One region of the Brevibacillus sp. NPDC058079 genome, then DNA from elsewhere that is predicted to be linked to it. Evidence: riboswitches for the same ligand, from Rfam matches in the RefSeq annotation. Region 1 holds a riboswitch; each other region holds the start of a gene.
What was found. Region 1 has a riboswitch for cyclic di-AMP ahead of ACFVS2_RS05045 (CAP domain-containing protein). Riboswitches for the same ligand answer to the same signal wherever they lie in the genome.

Region 1 (5,473 bases):
TGTGCTCCTGCACCTCGGCTATGCACGACACGCTCAGGTGTTTTCTCCCGATCAAAATGTGTGATTTTTTCCAGAAAGTCGTAATTCTCCAGAACGGTTGGCCCGCGATTTCCAACGGTCCGCAGGTTCTGGTTGTCTGTAATCGGATGGCCTTGGCGATTCGTCAGGATATTTTCTTCTGACTGGTTAATGGACTTGCTGTTGTCATCCATATGAATCCTCCCTGTCCAGTTTTTCTCATGTGTGGTTCATAACCATGGTTACCGAATGAGGGATTCTTTATGCGAATAGACTAAATAGCTTCGTAAGCAAAATCATCGTTAAGCACGGGAACCGTGCAGCTCTGATTCCATTCCGCTGCAAGTGCGACATCTTCCGGGTACCCCATGCTGATCAGTTCTTGGCCGGAAGCACATTTCTGCAAGTAAGCGGGAAGATGATCTTTGGCCGATCGGAAGGCTGCCACCGCCATTTCGGCCTCTGGTGACAATCGATATCCCTCCAATCCGTAAAGCAGCGCACCTGCCGCAATCATATCCTCAATAGCCGGCCGCAATGCTCCATTTCCCCACCGTTCTCCGCAAGCAATGACCGTTACGGTTCCTTTCTGCTGCTGTATGTATCTGGCGACGGATGGTGCATTTCGCAAGCACGCAGCGATTACCTTCGCACCAGTTTTCTTTGCCAACACGGTACAGGTCGATCCGTTTGGCGAGGGTAACACCATTCTACTTCCCATCGGAACCGTTTTCAGACAGACGGGTGAAAGTGAGATTGGTTCTCCGCGTTTTCCAGCGAGCAGCGCTGTTTTTTGTTTAGCGAATGCTACGGCTGACTCATCCTTTACCTGATAAGGATAGACGATGCCTCCACGTCCCGTTACGATATCGACACACGTGCTGAAGGAGAGCACATCGATAATGACGATTATATCCGATGCTGCACCGACCTGTTCCACTCCTTCGTATCCCCAATCAAATCGTGCCGTATAGTCTAGTTGTTTGCATACAGGCGTTTCTCCCAAATCCTCCACCATCCTCTATCAAAAATAGTTACTCGTCCCCTTACGTTCGCCGTTACAAATCAAGGCAAGAAACAATATCGTATTATTGTCCCACTAGTTTACACAAGAATGGAGTGAACATGGATGTCTGAAATCGAATACGACGACGATCAAGGTGTTACGGAAAAAAGAAGTCACAGACGCCCAAAAAGAAATACTGTGAGAACGACTGGTATTTTGCAAAACAACCTCGCTGTTGCTCTCACTGCTCACCTCGACCTGGTAAATCTGAACACAGAAGAAGTTGAAGTACGTGTGCAAGTATTGAACTGGGGTAACGCAGTTACGCAAACGAATCCAGTTAGCACCTTGCTTGACATCACGCAATTTATCCCTGCGAATACTCGCACTGCTTTCAATGCGCTGGTCCCCGCTTCTTTCCACTATGAAGTTCGCCTTACCGTAGCAGAAAACAACGGAAATGTCCTTCTCACCACTTATGGCCGTACTTCCATCGGCGGCGGTCAAGTGGTCGGTCTTTCAGTTCTTGACAGTCAATTCCAAACTGTCGAAATCGAAACTTGTATTTAACTATTTTGTAGGAAGAAAATGAGGAATTATGGTGGGACGCCATAGTTCCTTTTTTAAACCATTCGCATGCAGGAAAAGGCGCTGGGGACTATCCCAACGCCTTTTTACTTTTATGACCACGACAAAAAAACTGCCCTCGAAAGGACAGTTTCTTTTAAAAGGAGACTTACAGTTTTACTACGTTCTCAGCTTGTGGGCCACGGTTGCCTTGAACGATGTTGAACTGAACTTTTTGACCTTCGTCCAAAGTTTTGAAACCGTCACCTTGGATTGCGCTGAAGTGTACGAATACATCGTCTCCGCCTTCTACTTGAATGAAACCGAAACCTTTTTCTGCGTTAAACCATTTTACTGTTCCGTTCGTTTGCATTTAAAAAAACCTCCAAAAATTCAATTTGAATATGCTAGTCATATTTACCGAAGCAAATAAAGCTCACATATCATGAAGAAATACCAGATCATGTGCTATGATACGCCTTCATGATATGTGAATTTTACCTACTCAGCAAATATACAAATGTCAGGGGACGGAACTGCAAAATTAAAAACTAAACCTTTTGAAAACCTAAAACAATGAAAGCCCTTCCTCTCTTCCATCCTTGCGGCTCCGATGACCGCGCCAGTGTGAATCGGGGATTCAAAAATGTTATCCATCAGCATACAAACACCTCGATGAATGATTAGGTATCAATTTTTCAAGTAGCAACCTCATTCTACCATGGTTGTCCAATAAAAGCAACCGTTCACCCTTATACTGGAGATGGCGGTACTCTGTTACAATAGCATTGGGAGGGATTTCATTGCAAAATCATACTTTGACAACCATTAAATTATCCGAATTGCTTCAAAAGAAAGTGCCCGTACTTTTATTGGACGTACGCGACGCCGAAAAATTTATTTCTGGCAGCCTCGTTCATGAAAACGCATCGACACGTAACGCCCCCTATCTTCTAATGAAGGAACAGGACAAGCCATTCGATGAAGAAACCGAGAAACTTGCGCAAAATGTGCAAATTGTTACTGTATGTACAACAGGTAACAAAGCGCAAAAAGCTGCCGCTCTTCTTCGTGAGCATGGTTTTCAAGCAAATGCATTGGAAGGCGGTATAACCGCATGGAAGGAACAATCAAACGAATCGAAATGAGCCTTATTTAACAACGCTTTCAGCTATTTGCCATATATTACTCCTTTATTTCGATTGGGATTGTCTGATATCGTTGTTCATGCCAAACGAAATAAGCCGAGACTTCCTCTTGAAAAGGAAGTGCGGGGGACTTTTTTGTGGATGAGATATGCCACATTGGGGTGAATCGCCGAACTGGCGTAGGGTTGTTTCCTCAATCCGAATCCGACAACTAACCTCGTAGGCAAAAAAAAGGAGAGATTTGTTTAATGAAACGTTTTGGTTCTGTTACAATCGCGATGACTCTTGGTCTGGGCTTGGCTTTGACAGGGTTTGCTACTTCTGCTTCGGCTGCTTCTAATTGCCCTGTTCCTGGCGGACAATTCCAATATTATATGCCACAATTCCAAAAAGCTCCAAATTCCCAGCAATTTTGGAACTTCTTTCAACAAAAACAAGGCTTTGCCCCTGGACAACAAATGCCAGTACAACAGCCAATGACACCGATGCAACCTGCAAAGCCGGTGCAACAAACACCGGTCCAACCAGCACCAGTTCAAGCTGCACCAGCGCAACCTAGCAAAAACGTCGCTCAGCCTGCCGCTCCAGCAACTCAAGTGGAACAAGGAAAAACGGGTGATTTTGAAAGACAAGTCGCGGATTTGGTGAACCAAGAACGTGCAAAAGCAGGTCTCAAGCCTGTTCAAATGGATGCAGCACTGTCCAAAGTAGCGTTGGCAAAAGCACAAGATATGTCTGCTAACAACTATTTTGACCACAACAGTCCAACGTACGGTTCCCCATTTGACATGATGAAACAGTATGGCATTCAGTACTCGACTGCAGGTGAGAATATCGCCATGGGTCAACAAAGTCCACAAGAAGTTATGCAACAATGGATGAACAGTGAAGGCCACCGCCAAAACATTATGAACCCTGCGTTCACAAAAATTGGTGTAGGCTTCACAAATGGCTACTGGGTACAAGAATTTATCGGATAGAACGCATAGCATGAAACGAAAAGCCGGTGTCTCTTAATCGAGACCCGGCTTTTTCGTGTAGGCATTATTCCTGCTGTGCTTCGGATGCCTGCTTTTTAGGGGTACAACAGCAGCTCTCCTGCTCATTTACCAAAGCGACGTCCTTTTGATTCATTTTTTGCTTGGTTGGGTAAGCAGATACTTGCTGCAGCTCGGCATTGACATCAGACGATTGGTTCATCCGTATGGCCCCCTTGCCGTTTTTTTGTGGTGCACCCCTAGTATGCTCGCGGTTGTAAACGACTCATTCCTAAGGAACACTGGAAGCACATGCAAATGAGCCTATCTGCTAATGATATGTTCAAGGTCTTTTAAGGCAGCCGCTGCTGCTGCGACAGGATCTGATTTTCCTCCAACGACCAATAAATCCCCCATGACATCTGTTTCTACCCGTATGGCTTTTGTCGTACCTGATACAGATGCAAATGGATGGGTAAGGTCTACTGCACACAGCTCCACTGCTACAGAAACCGTGCCATTCACTTCCTTTTGGATGCTTCCGATCAGCTTGGGAATCTTCGTCTGCTTTTTCCACGTCTCGATTTGTAACGAGGTTATTTCGCGAATACTTGCGCGTGTGACATCGGTCAGATTTACTTGCGCGCCAAAAGCGGCGTTTGCCAAGATCGTGAGCTTCGAAGCTGTATCCCAACCATCGATATCGTAAGAAGGGTCCGGTTCGGCAATCCCCATTTTCTGCGCGAGCTCGACTGTTTCACCACAGGTGAGCCCCTCTTCCATCATTTTTGTGAGCACGAAGTTAGTCGTTCCCGTAAAAATGCCTTCGACTCGCTTCACTTCACAGCCTGCCAAGTTATATTGCAATAGATCGATCGTCGGTAGAGCAGCTGCTGTTGCCCCACTCACTTTCAACGCGACGCCATGTTTTTTGGCTAGAGCGGCTAAGCCAGCATAATCGACAACAAGCGCGCCTTTTGAAATCGCGATTGCATGGATAGCATTTTCCAATGCATATCGAATAAAAATAAGTCCTGGCCCTCCCTCTTTTTCAGATGGACCAGCCTCGATGAGCACATCCGCTTGAACCGACTTGATAAATTCCAGCGCATTCCATGATGGATTCCTTGCTTGTTTTGTATGAGCATAGTCTTCCCATCTTCCTGAATCAATACCGTTCTCATCGTAGAGACCGGAAGTAGAACGAACGACTCCGACTAGTCTGACATCCGCTTGATAAAGCTCGCGGTACCGCTCCCGTCGCTGCTCCAGCAGTCTGGCTACCTGCTGTCCTACTGTTCCAAAGCCTGTCAACATAATATTCCAACGCTTCATGAGTTAATCTCCTTGCTGTTTATGCTCTGTTTATTTCCCACGCTTTTTTCTACGTTTAGCATGTATCCGGTGTAAATCCTCGTAATTCAATTTCTTTCCCGTTTTTGCCGAATAAATCTCTTCCGTATGATCAATAAACAAAATTCCTTCCAAATGGTCCATCTCGTGCTGAATACACCGAGCAAGGAAATCTTCCGCTTCGATTGTCTTTGTTTCTCCTTGCCGGTTCAACGTCTGAACTTTGACATAATTCGCCCGACGAACGATTCCAAAAACACCCGGTATCGAAAGACAAGCTTCTTGCCCTACCTGCTCACCTGATTTTTCCATCAACACCGGATTGATCAGTTCAATCAAGCCGCTGCCGCAATCCATCACAACTAAACGCTTCGGGATGCCAATCTGGATCGCAGACAAGCCTG
Region 2 (5,473 bases), on a different contig from region 1:
ACATCTGCACCTGCAAGGTTCTGCTCCTCCAAGTAAGACCTAAGTTTAGTCGCTTCCTCCCTGATAGGAAGATCGGGAAAACGTGATTGAAGCATAGAGCGAAAATGGGAATCTCGTTCCACAAGCACGTACTGTGTGCCGGGACGCAAGCGCTGATAGATCGTTTGGGTAAATGCCCCTGTACCAGGTCCCAGCTCCAGGATCACATCGGTTGAAGCCCAATCGACGCTTTTCAACATTTGCTCACATAAAAAACGAGAGCTGGGGATTATACTACCAACGCGTCCAGGCTCAGCGATAAATCGCCGCAAAAAGACCAAGAAGTCCTGCAAGAATCGTACCTCCTAGGGGAAAAGCAGCCTGATGTACACAGGCTGCCGAATTGACACAATCTATTCTACACCCAGTCCCCCAGTTCCTGTCGAATTAGGATTGTACAGGTTTGGCTACCGGTGTTTTTACTTCATTAATGGATGCTTTGATGCTGGCTAGTTCTGCATCGAGATCATCCTTTTCCAGTTCAGACAAAGCGTTCTCCCAAGCGCGGTTTGTTTGGCGCCATTGTCCACTCATTTGCGCTTCTGCTTCCATGCGCATGACTTTTTCTTCCATGCGGGCGAAGCCACGGCCTGCGGACGGATTGCCGATACCGACAACTGCTTGATTGACTTGCTTTTGTGTACGAGCTACTTGTGCACGTGCCATCAGTGTGAACCTTTTCGCACGCATTTTATAGAACTCTTCCTTCAGCTCAGCCAGCTTCTCGCGCATTTGCGTAGCTGCCTCGGATGCTGACAGGTAGAGACCTTCATATTCCGCTGCACGGCCTTCGTACTGCTTCTTGTCAGCGAGTGCTCGACGAGCCAACTCGTCTTCTCCCTCAGTCAAGGCGAGCTTGACTTGACGATCGCGTTTTTCGATCAGAGCATTGGCTTCGTCCAATTGCTGGCGGAATTTCTTTTCCAGTGCAACCTGACGGGCAACTGCTACTTCAACTTGTCCGATTTCTACTTCCATGTCACGCATATATTGATTCAGCATTACTACCGGATCTTCCATCGAATCCAATGCATCATTCACCGAAGCTACTGTCAGGTCACGCAAACGTTTAAAGATACTCATTATTTTTTCCTCCTCATCATATCACATCATATTGTTCATCCAAAAGACTCTTGCGACATAGGCGTTATTGTGGGCGTCTTCTTACATCTCTCTCCCAAGCGTCCAGCGTATCTTCCTTTAATACTTTTTGGGCCCATTCACGCTCCCAAGCAGGTGGAGCTTGTTTAGGTTCTTGACTGGGACGCAGTAAGCGATATCCCAGATAAATCACCCCAATGGCCAGAAGTGCGTGAAATAGTAGGTCAAGCTTGCCAATCAACATCAGGAACCCGAATAGGAAGACTAGGATTCCCCAAAAGCGTGAACCGGTTTGTCCCATAATCTTTTTGGCACCGTATATCATGATCACACCGGGAATGATGAACCCGAGCAAGTCTCCGATATCGATACCCACCAGATCTAGAAGAACCAACCCACCGACTAGCAGCAGAACCAGCCCGAGTAGAACTTTGCCAGACCGTTCGCTCATTACTCGCTTACCTCCATTCGTTTTGCATGTGGTGCTTGTGGAACGTTATGCCCTTATTGTAGCCCTCGGTATAGGCTTCCCATAACGGGCGTGCGGTTGGTTTTTCCCTCCGTCCTTGGACGGAGACAATTTCCTGCCCTAATCGGACAAGCTGTCCCGCAAGGCAGAACAAGCGCGCGTCGAAAGGCGTCTTGCACTGTTGAACGAAAACGTTACAGCATTTGACGGTATTTTTGTGACGAATATGTGAACAAGTAGATGAAAAAGAAGGAAAAGAAGGACTGGCGTAGAATCTTCGTAAGAGTGCGTGTAAAAAAACATCGAAAAATAGCCGAATTCCGCTTGGCGGAAACGGGGGAACCACGTTTTTGGGGTGAATGGTTGCTACTCCTAGCAGCCTAGGGCGTCCTTTCGACCGAACCCTTCAGCTAACCTCGTAGGCTCACGAAGGGAGCAGTTTCTTTTGCGCAAGGTGATTTTATCTTTATTTATGGCTGGAATGCTTGCTATGGGGGCAGGCGCTGCACAGGCTGCTGAGGAGAATACTCTCAATGAAGTAGTCAGCGACTTGTACGGTACCCCTTACAAATCTTCCGGCTCGTCCAAAAAGGGCTTTGACTGCTCCGGTTTCACGCGCTACGTATTTGATGCGTTAGGTGTAGACCTGCCTCACAATTCTGCTTCCCAGTACGAATTAGGTACAGAGGTAACCAGAAAAGATTTGCAGCCAGGCGATCTCGTATTCTTCAATACGAACGGTCGCAGCATTTCTCACGTGGGTATCTACATTGGAGACGGCACATTCGTGCACTCGGAATCTGGTCGTGGAGTCGTCAACACCAAGTTGAGCGATCCATACTACTGGAGCAAGCGTTATGTAGGCGCCAAGCGTCTCAGCGTTCCTGTTCTAGCGAAAGCAGAAACTCCGAAAAAGGAAAAAGCGGTGCAAGCTGCATCGTTGCCGGAAAAACCAGCTCAAAAATAGTCGTTCGGCAAAATAATAAAAGCCAGGGACACTACGTCTCTGGCTTTTTCTGACGGAATTTAGTACCTGGTCTAAAGAGGTACCCTCATATATTAGAACAACTTAATAACTTACGGGGTTTCTTCCCCTGATCAGGTCAAAGCATGTTATGATAGACAAGACCCATTCTTTGAATGGTATTCCTTATTAATAGAAGTAACTGGGGGTTGTTCCGGTGAAAGATCACATTTTAATTGTCGATGACAATCTGGAGATTATTGAACTGCTAGAAGACATTTTGGAGAACGAGGGCTTCACCGTTTCCTCCGCAGAGAGTGGAGAAGATGCACTCTCCCTACTCAGCCAAGGAGAGCGACCCAATCTGATCCTTTTGGATATTATGATGCCCAACATGAGTGGCTACGAGCTCTGTTCTCAAATTCGCCGTGAATGGGATTTGCCTATACTGTTTCTCAGTGCAAAAGGAAAAGCGGTAGATAAGGTAGTCGGCTTTGAAATTGGCGCAGACGATTACATTACGAAGCCTTTTGATACAGAAGAACTGCTCGCTCGCATTCGTGCCCACCTGCGTCGTTATGAGCGCATTCGCAAGCATACTGAGGAGCAGCCTGAGAAGGAAACAGCCTCTTCTCCGATTACAGTTTTGAAATTCAAGGACCTAGAAATTCATAAAGAAACGTATTCCGTTTATGTATGTAATCAAAAAATCGAGCTCTCTACCAAAGAATTCCAACTACTCACATTCCTCGCAGAAAATGCGGGCATCGTCTTTACAAGAGAGCAAATCTACGACCGCGTCTGGGGATATGGTTATGGCTCGCTCAATACAGTGACCGTCCATATCAAAAACCTCCGTGAAAAGCTGGAAACAGAGCGTCAGTTCATTAAAACACAATGGGGGACAGGCTACGTATTTATCGGGGAGAAGCTTTAAATGAGCTTACGTAATAAAATTTTTCTCTCCTTCATTTCCTTGATCACACTAAACATCTTGTTGTTTAAATTCGTTTTTCAAGACATTATTGTCGCTCAACTCAAAAATGATCGGCATAATCAGTACCAGGCTGAGAAGGAAGCCGCAGAGAAGGTCATGCTCAATCAATTGCTTCTCGTCAGTAATTTCAAGGACCCAATCGAACGATTGGAGCTTGAAAAGCAGTTGCCAGACGACGTGATGTACCGCATGCTCGTGAAGGATGCCAATGGAAACACCATCTACAGCAAAACATCACGCGCCTATAATTTGAAAATGCCTTCTCCCTCCTCATCAAACCGTGGCGATTCTGCCAAGCAAAATGACCTCAAAGTGGTAGCTGAGTACCATTTTCAGCAGGAGCCACCGCGTACAGGGGAGATCGTTGTTTATTTCTACACAGATGATTACGACATAATGGCTACGACAGGGGTTTCCATGATGCTTTGGTTTATTTACGGAAGCATTAGTCTGGTGGGATTGGTTCTACTCGCTTTGTTCGTTCGCTGGATACTACGGCCCGTGAACGAATTATCGCGCGTCACCCAAGAAATCCAGGAAGGGAAACGGTTAGTGACATTTACGTATCGATCGCATGATGAGTTTGGCCAACTCTTTCGATATTTCGGGGATATGGTTGATGAGCTTCGCTTAGCGGAAGAAAGACAGGCCGAAATGATTGCTTCGATCGCCCACGACTTCCGCACACCTCTCACCACGATCAAAGGGTATGCGTCATATATCGGCTCCGGTCGTGTGACGGATATGACCAAAATACAGAAACAGATGAGCAAAATCGAGTTAAAAACGACTGACTTGGAAAAGCTGCTAGATGAGTTGCAGGACTTCACCGCCCAAAGCTCCGAAGTCCGACTCAACATTAACCGCATTCATGTCAAAAGCTTCTTGAGAGGAATTATTGAGGACTATTTGCCAAGAATCAAAGAGGCAGGCCTCACCTTTCAATGGAAGCTGCGTATTTCCAATGAACTACACATCGAAGCGGATGAGACCAAGCTGCGACGTGTCATGGAAAACTTGTTGAACAACGCCATTCACTACAATAAACCAGATGGCTCCATTTACCTTACTTGTGATCAGCGAGAAGGACATGTCCTTTTTACTGTGATCGACAAAGGAGAAGGAATCGCCTCCGAAGACTTGCCGAAGATTTTCACCAAGTTTTATCGGGCGGAAAAATCACGAAATCGCAACAGTGGCGGTACAGGCTTAGGCTTAACGATTTGCAAGAGCATCGTCCGGCTTCACGGCGGAGATCTGATGGTAAACAGTGAATTGGGAATGGGAAGCAGTTTCTCCTTCACCATCCCCTTCTTCCACGGGTAGCTTTCACAAGCTACCCTTACTTTATATAGATTTATTCCCACTTAATTATTTCTTTATATTTTACTAGTAAAATAATTTTTGTAAGCATGTTGCTTTCAGTGATAAATAACCCCCAGTTCGGTATCTGACACAATCGGCGAAACCGTAGTGATAAGATGCCTCTTTTTTTGCCCTCAATTTCCATTTTTTTCTATCTCTTCTCCAAACGCATCGGCAGTCCGTTTTTGGGACGCAAGGTGACCAACGGCTCGGGCTCCACTGCCTGATTCGGTTCAGCCAGACGTAGTCGATATCGCTGTGCGATCGTCGCCAATAGCAAAGCCGCCTCCATCAAAGCAAAGTTATTCCCAATACAAACACGCGGCCCACCGCCAAATGGAAAATAAGCATAAGCTGGATTTCTTTTTAAGAGGTCGCTGTCAAAACGCTCTGGAATGAATTGTTCAGGCTGCTCATAATAGCGTGGGTTACGGTGCATGACATATTGGCTCATCATCAGTGTTTCGCCGGGCTTATACGTGTGATCGCCGATCTCAACCTCTTCTACCACTTCCCGGTTAATCGTCCACGCCGCAGG
Region 3 (5,473 bases), on a different contig from region 1:
TGAGCCACTTTTCCTTCACCTCGTTTATCTGGCTGCCTGAAATCTTGATGAATCCGTGGGTACAGCTCGCATTGGCAACACCGGTACAATTCATCATCGGAGCACAGTTTTACGTGGGAGCTTTCAAAGCCCTTCGCAACAAGAGTGCCAACATGGATGTGCTGGTTGCTCTCGGTACCTCAGCTGCTTATTTCTACAGTTTATGGGTCGCGATCAATTCCATCGGTGCTCATGGCGGCCACATGCTGGAGCTGTACTTTGAGACCAGTGCGGTACTGATCACGTTGATCGTCTTGGGTAAACTGTTTGAGATGAAAGCAAAAGGACGTTCTTCGGAAGCGATCCGCAAGCTGATGGGTTTGCAAGCAAAAACAGCAGTAGTCGTACGGGATGGCGTAGAAATGACCATTCCTGTAGAAGAAGTGAGACTGGGCGACGTCGTTCACGTGAAACCGGGCGACAAAGTACCTGTCGATGGCATCGTCATGGAAGGACAGTCCGCAGTTGATGAATCGATGCTGACTGGTGAAAGTATTCCGGTGGATAAAGCCGCAGGCGATACCGTTATCGGCGCCACCTTGAACAAAAACGGCTTCTTGAAGGTTCAAGCAACCAAAGTCGGAAAAGAAACGGCTCTGGCGCAAATCATTAAAGTAGTGGAAGAAGCACAAGGAACAAAAGCACCGATTCAGCGCGTAGCTGACAGCATCTCCGGGATTTTTGTCCCAATCGTAGTAGGGATTGCTATTCTTACCTTCTTGATCTGGTACTTCTTCGTTATACCTGGCAACTTCGGTGAGGCTTTGGAAAAAGCAATTGCTGTACTCGTAATCGCTTGCCCGTGCGCCCTCGGTTTGGCTACACCGACCTCGATCATGGCGGGCTCTGGACGCGCAGCTGAGTTGGGCATCCTGTTCAAAGGCGGGGAGCATCTGGAGACGGCTCACCACCTGGATACGATCGTCCTCGATAAAACAGGGACCGTAACCAAAGGCGAGCCAGAACTGACAGACGTCATCGCCATTGATATCGAAGAACAAGAGCTGCTCTCTTTGGTCGGTGCCGCTGAGAAAAATTCCGAGCACCCATTGGCTCAAGCCATCGTTCGCGGTATTGCGGATAAAGGAATCACCCTGACCGATACAGGATCTTTTGAAGCCATTCCTGGTTTCGGTATCCAGGCAACCGTCTCTGGCAAAGAAGTACTCGTCGGTACTCGTCGCTTGCTGGAAAAACATCAAATTTCGTACCAAGCAGTGTCTGATACCATGCTGGCACTGGAGCGCTCCGGTAAAACGGCGATGCTCGCAGTCGTCGAAGGCAAGCTCGCTGGCTTGATTGCCGTAGCGGATACGATCAAACCAACCTCCAAGCAAGCTGTTCAGCGCATGAAAGCAATGGGACTGACTGTAATCATGATGACCGGTGACAACCGTCAAACTGCCGAGGCCATTGCCCGTGAAGCAGGAATCGATCACGTCATCGCAGAAGTCCTGCCTGAAGGCAAAGCCGCAGAAGTGAAAAAACTGCAAGAACAAGGCAAAAAAGTAGCGATGGTCGGCGATGGTATCAACGATGCTCCTGCACTTGCTACCGCTGACGTCGGTATGGCAATCGGTACAGGTACAGATGTGGCTATGGAAGCAGCCGATATTACCTTGATGCGCGGCGAACTGACTAGTGTCGCTGACGCCATCGAGATGAGCAAACGCACCATTCGCAACATCAAGCAAAACCTGTTCTGGGCATTGGCCTACAACACTTTGGGCATCCCGATTGCCGCAATCGGCTTCCTCGCTCCATGGCTCGCTGGTGCCGCAATGGCCTTCAGCTCCGTATCCGTTGTACTCAACGCACTGAGACTGCAACGAGTAAAGCTGTAACAACAGTAACAAGCGGCTTTGTCCGCCTTACCTATACAACATAAAATGTAAGGAGAGATTGATCATGACAAATATCACATTGAACGTAGAAGGTATGTCTTGCAACAAATGCGTAGCACGCATCGAGAACACATTGAAAGATCTGGGTGCAGAAGGCAAAGTAAACCTGGCAGAAAAAAAGGTTGAGGTTTCCTACAACGAGAGCAACTTGACTATCGATGCAGTAAAAGAAGCAATCGAAGACCAAGGCTACGACGTCGTTTAATCAGCGTGTCTTTGAAAAGCAAAGCTCCTGCCTGATTCATTGAGGCGGGAGCTTTTTTGTGTTGAGGTAAAAGTGGCTGTAGTGGAGGGGAAGAAGCCCATTTCCAGTCTACGCTTCGGCCTACGCCCCGCAAGGGGTTAAACTGTCCGCTACGAAATGAATGTCGGGAGCGCTTCAAAACTGAAAACGTTACAACGTTTTTGTATGTGATAAAAGCTGAAAACCCCCGCCATTCATTTCTCCGCTAGGTAGGGCTCCAGAGGCGCTGAGACTGGAAATGTTCTTCTTCCCAAGTCGCTTTTTTCATCTTGAAAGTAGCATTCAAAAGGTCTTTAAAAAAGCATGTAGAAACTCAACAGCTCGTAGAGGAAACAGGAGAAATAAGCGAAGATCTTTGGACACACCTACCGAGGCGTAGTGAAAAAAAGAGAAACTGCTTTTAGCGTCCACCTCTGAGACGCATCCTGAACAGTCAACTTTGGACGCGGTTTCGCTTTTTTTCACGGAGCCGGGCACCCCATGCTCCCTCGCAGGGGTTCCAAGAATCTGAGCGTTTTCTCCTGTTTCCTTCCCGCCACAATAGCGAGTATAGCGCACTAATCTTTCAATCGAATAAGCAACCAACAGCTAATTCAATCCGACTCATAAAGAAAGCCGTAATCCGGTTAAAACCGTGCTAAACGAACGTTCACAATAACTGGAAGCGAGCGTATAATTCAAATCACAATCACGATTCAATAGGAAACAACACATACGGCCTAGTTCCGAGATTCTCGGAAGCGGGGGAACCAATCTTTTGGGGTTAATCCTGAGTGATCAGGAGGGATGAGGAAATGTCTTCTCTGCCATCCTACCCGTCAGCTAACCTCGTCGGCCAAAGCAGGGAAGGTCATGGATGGATAAAGTCTAGGCATTTTATGCGCAACAAGGGGATTCCTTGCGGGCGTGTAATAGGCCGATGCAGGCTTTTTCTTTGGGACCTTTGTTCTGGAGAAAAAGGATGGATCGGCCTATTTTTTATGGCAATACCGATAAGCAGCTTACGCGATACAGTCGTGAAAGAAATGATGTGGATCGCTGGGAGGCAGTTGGTACGACATAAACCGCTGACAATCGAAATCAGGAAGACAGAGTACAGGGCGTCCTGAAAATGGACGCCAGGTATTACGTAAGCCTGCGGATTTTCAACACGAGTAAAAATCAAGCGTGCCTGCTTGGTTTTGCTGGAGTGTGGAAACTTCGCGGGCTTTTTACATTTACGAAAAAACGAAGGATGAGGGATACCATGCCCAAAATGAAAGTCCATCAACTGACAAAAGTGTTCGGCAAGCAGCCCGAGCTGGCCTTGAAGCTGCTGGCGGAAGGACGTACAAAAGAACAAATTTACAAGCAAACGGGCCAGTCTATCGGGGTAAATCAGGTCAGCTTTGAAGTCGAGGAAGGTGAAATCTTCGTGATCATGGGCCTGTCCGGCAGTGGCAAATCAACCTTAATCCGACTGTGTAATCGACTGATTGACCCAACGAGCGGAAGCATCGAGATCGATGGGGAAGAGATCGTGGACATGAAGGCGACGGCTTTGCGCGAGGTGCGGAGGAAGAAGCTCGGGATGGTTTTCCAAAATTTCGCCCTGTTTCCTCAGCGGACGGTACGAGAAAACGTCGAGTTTGGATTGGAGATTCAACAAGTACCACCAGGGCTCCGGCAAGAAAAAGCACGGGAAGCACTCGCGCTTGTTGGATTAACCGAGTGGGAAAATGCGTACCCGGATCAATTGAGCGGAGGGATGCGCCAGCGGGTCGGATTGGCGCGGGCGTTGGCTAATAATCCAGATATTCTCTTGATGGACGAAGCGTTCAGTGCACTGGACCCGCTCATTCGAAAAGATATGCAGGATGAGCTGCTGGAGCTTCAGATGACGATGAAAAAGACGATCCTGTTCATTACACATGACTTGCACGAGGCGTTGCGGCTGGGCGATCGGATTGCCTTTATGAAAGACGGACAGATCATTCAGATCGGCCGCCCGGAAGAAATCATGGCAGACCCAGCGGATGAATTCGTGCGGAAATTCGTGGAGGATGCCGACCTGTCCAGGGTCCTCGTTGCTGAAAATGTGATGAAACGGGCAGAAGCAATCACGCCTGACAAAGGGGCGCGAGTGGCGCTGCAACTCATGATGGATAACGGTGTGTCCAGCTTGTACGTCGTGGACAAAAAGCGCACACTGCTCGGCTTGATTACGGCGTATGACGTATCACTTGCGATCGGTTCGGGAGATTCGCTGGAGATGATCATGAAAACCGACCTCCCTACCGTTTTACCTGACGCACGTCTGCACAGTTTGTTTCCGATGATGGCAGATCTGCACGTCCCGATTGCTGTAGTGGGCGAGCAGCAGCGTTTGTTGGGTGTCATCGTAAAAGGAGCGGTGTTTGGCGGGCTGGTAGGCAAAGTCAATGTCCAAGAGCACCAGAGAGCAGAGGTGATGAGTGATGGACGTCGTGCCTAAGCTGCCGATTGGCGAATGGATGGAAGGGTTCGTGGAGGTGCTGGGCCAGTACAAAGGGGTATTGTTTGATCCAATGTCTATCGTCATTTCCACGATGGTGACTTACTGTTCCACGGTTTTGGCAGAGATACCTTCGCTGATTCTCATCTTGCTGCTAGGGGCCGCTGCGTGGGTTTTTGCAGGGAGAGCGTCCATGGTCTTTACGGTTATCGGACTTTCTCTCATCCACAACTTGGGGTACTGGGATGAAACGATGGAGACATTGGGACTCGTCCTCACTTCCACCATGATTTCGATCGCCATCGGGGTTCCAGTGGGCATTCTTTGCGCGAGACACGATACGTTTCGCAATCTGGTCACGCCAGTACTGGATTTGATGCAGACGATGCCAGCGTTCGTTTATTTGATTCCCGCGATCTTTTTCTTCGGCTTGGGCGAGGTGCCGGGAGTCATTGCCTCCGTTATTTTTGCTTTGCCGCCAATCGTGCGTCTCACGAACTTAGGCATACGTCAGGTCCCAGCGGAAATGGAGGAAGCGGCGGACGCCTTTGGCGCAACTGGGTGGCAAAAGCTCGTGAAAGTACAACTGCCGTATGCGAAATCCACGATCTTGGCGGGAGTCAATCAGTGCATCATGCTCGCCCTGTCGATGGTGGTCATAGCGGCTATGATCGGGGCGAAAGGCTTGGGTGCAGACGTATATCGTGCCGTTTCCCAAGTGGATATAGGAAGAGGATTCGAGGCGGGGCTATCCATCGTGATCATCGCTATCGTCTTGGATCGGCTTACTCAACATGCAGGAAAAAAGGAGAG

Region 2: another riboswitch for cyclic di-AMP. It lies ahead of ACFVS2_RS18405 (C40 family peptidase); the one in region 1 lies ahead of ACFVS2_RS05045 (CAP domain-containing protein).
Region 3: another riboswitch for cyclic di-AMP. It lies ahead of ACFVS2_RS28845 (quaternary amine ABC transporter ATP-binding protein); the one in region 1 lies ahead of ACFVS2_RS05045 (CAP domain-containing protein).

Annotation. Positions count from the first base shown of each region.
Region 1 covers NZ_JBHVSO010000001.1:1,115,054-1,120,526, forward strand. The annotation lists gene ACFVS2_RS05020 (catalase) at 1-212, opposite strand, end outside; gene ACFVS2_RS05025 (2-phosphosulfolactate phosphatase) at 293-1,033, opposite strand; gene ACFVS2_RS05030 (hypothetical protein) at 1,148-1,594, shown strand; gene ACFVS2_RS05035 (cold-shock protein) at 1,761-1,964, opposite strand; gene ACFVS2_RS05040 (rhodanese-like domain-containing protein) at 2,395-2,739, shown strand; cyclic di-AMP (ydaO/yuaA leader) riboswitch at 2,824-2,980, shown strand; gene ACFVS2_RS05045 (CAP domain-containing protein) at 2,988-3,719, shown strand; gene ACFVS2_RS05050 (hypothetical protein) at 3,784-3,939, opposite strand; gene ACFVS2_RS05055 (homoserine dehydrogenase) at 4,041-5,051, opposite strand; gene def (peptide deformylase) at 5,082-5,473, opposite strand, start outside.
Region 2 covers NZ_JBHVSO010000006.1:51,423-56,895, forward strand. The annotation lists gene ACFVS2_RS18390 (class I SAM-dependent methyltransferase) at 1-332, opposite strand, end outside; gene ACFVS2_RS18395 (PspA/IM30 family protein) at 427-1,122, opposite strand; gene ACFVS2_RS18400 (LiaF transmembrane domain-containing protein) at 1,187-1,591, opposite strand; cyclic di-AMP (ydaO/yuaA leader) riboswitch at 1,911-2,050, shown strand; gene ACFVS2_RS18405 (C40 family peptidase) at 2,055-2,576, shown strand; gene ACFVS2_RS18410 (response regulator transcription factor) at 2,791-3,510, shown strand; gene ACFVS2_RS18415 (sensor histidine kinase) at 3,511-4,896, shown strand; gene ACFVS2_RS18420 (cytochrome P450) at 5,087-5,473, opposite strand, start outside.
Region 3 covers NZ_JBHVSO010000013.1:113,806-119,278, reverse strand. The annotation lists gene ACFVS2_RS28855 (heavy metal translocating P-type ATPase) at 1-1,883, shown strand, start outside; gene ACFVS2_RS28850 (cation transporter) at 1,948-2,148, shown strand; cyclic di-AMP (ydaO/yuaA leader) riboswitch at 2,894-3,040, shown strand; gene ACFVS2_RS28845 (quaternary amine ABC transporter ATP-binding protein) at 3,434-4,660, shown strand; gene ACFVS2_RS28840 (ABC transporter permease) at 4,644-5,473, shown strand, end outside.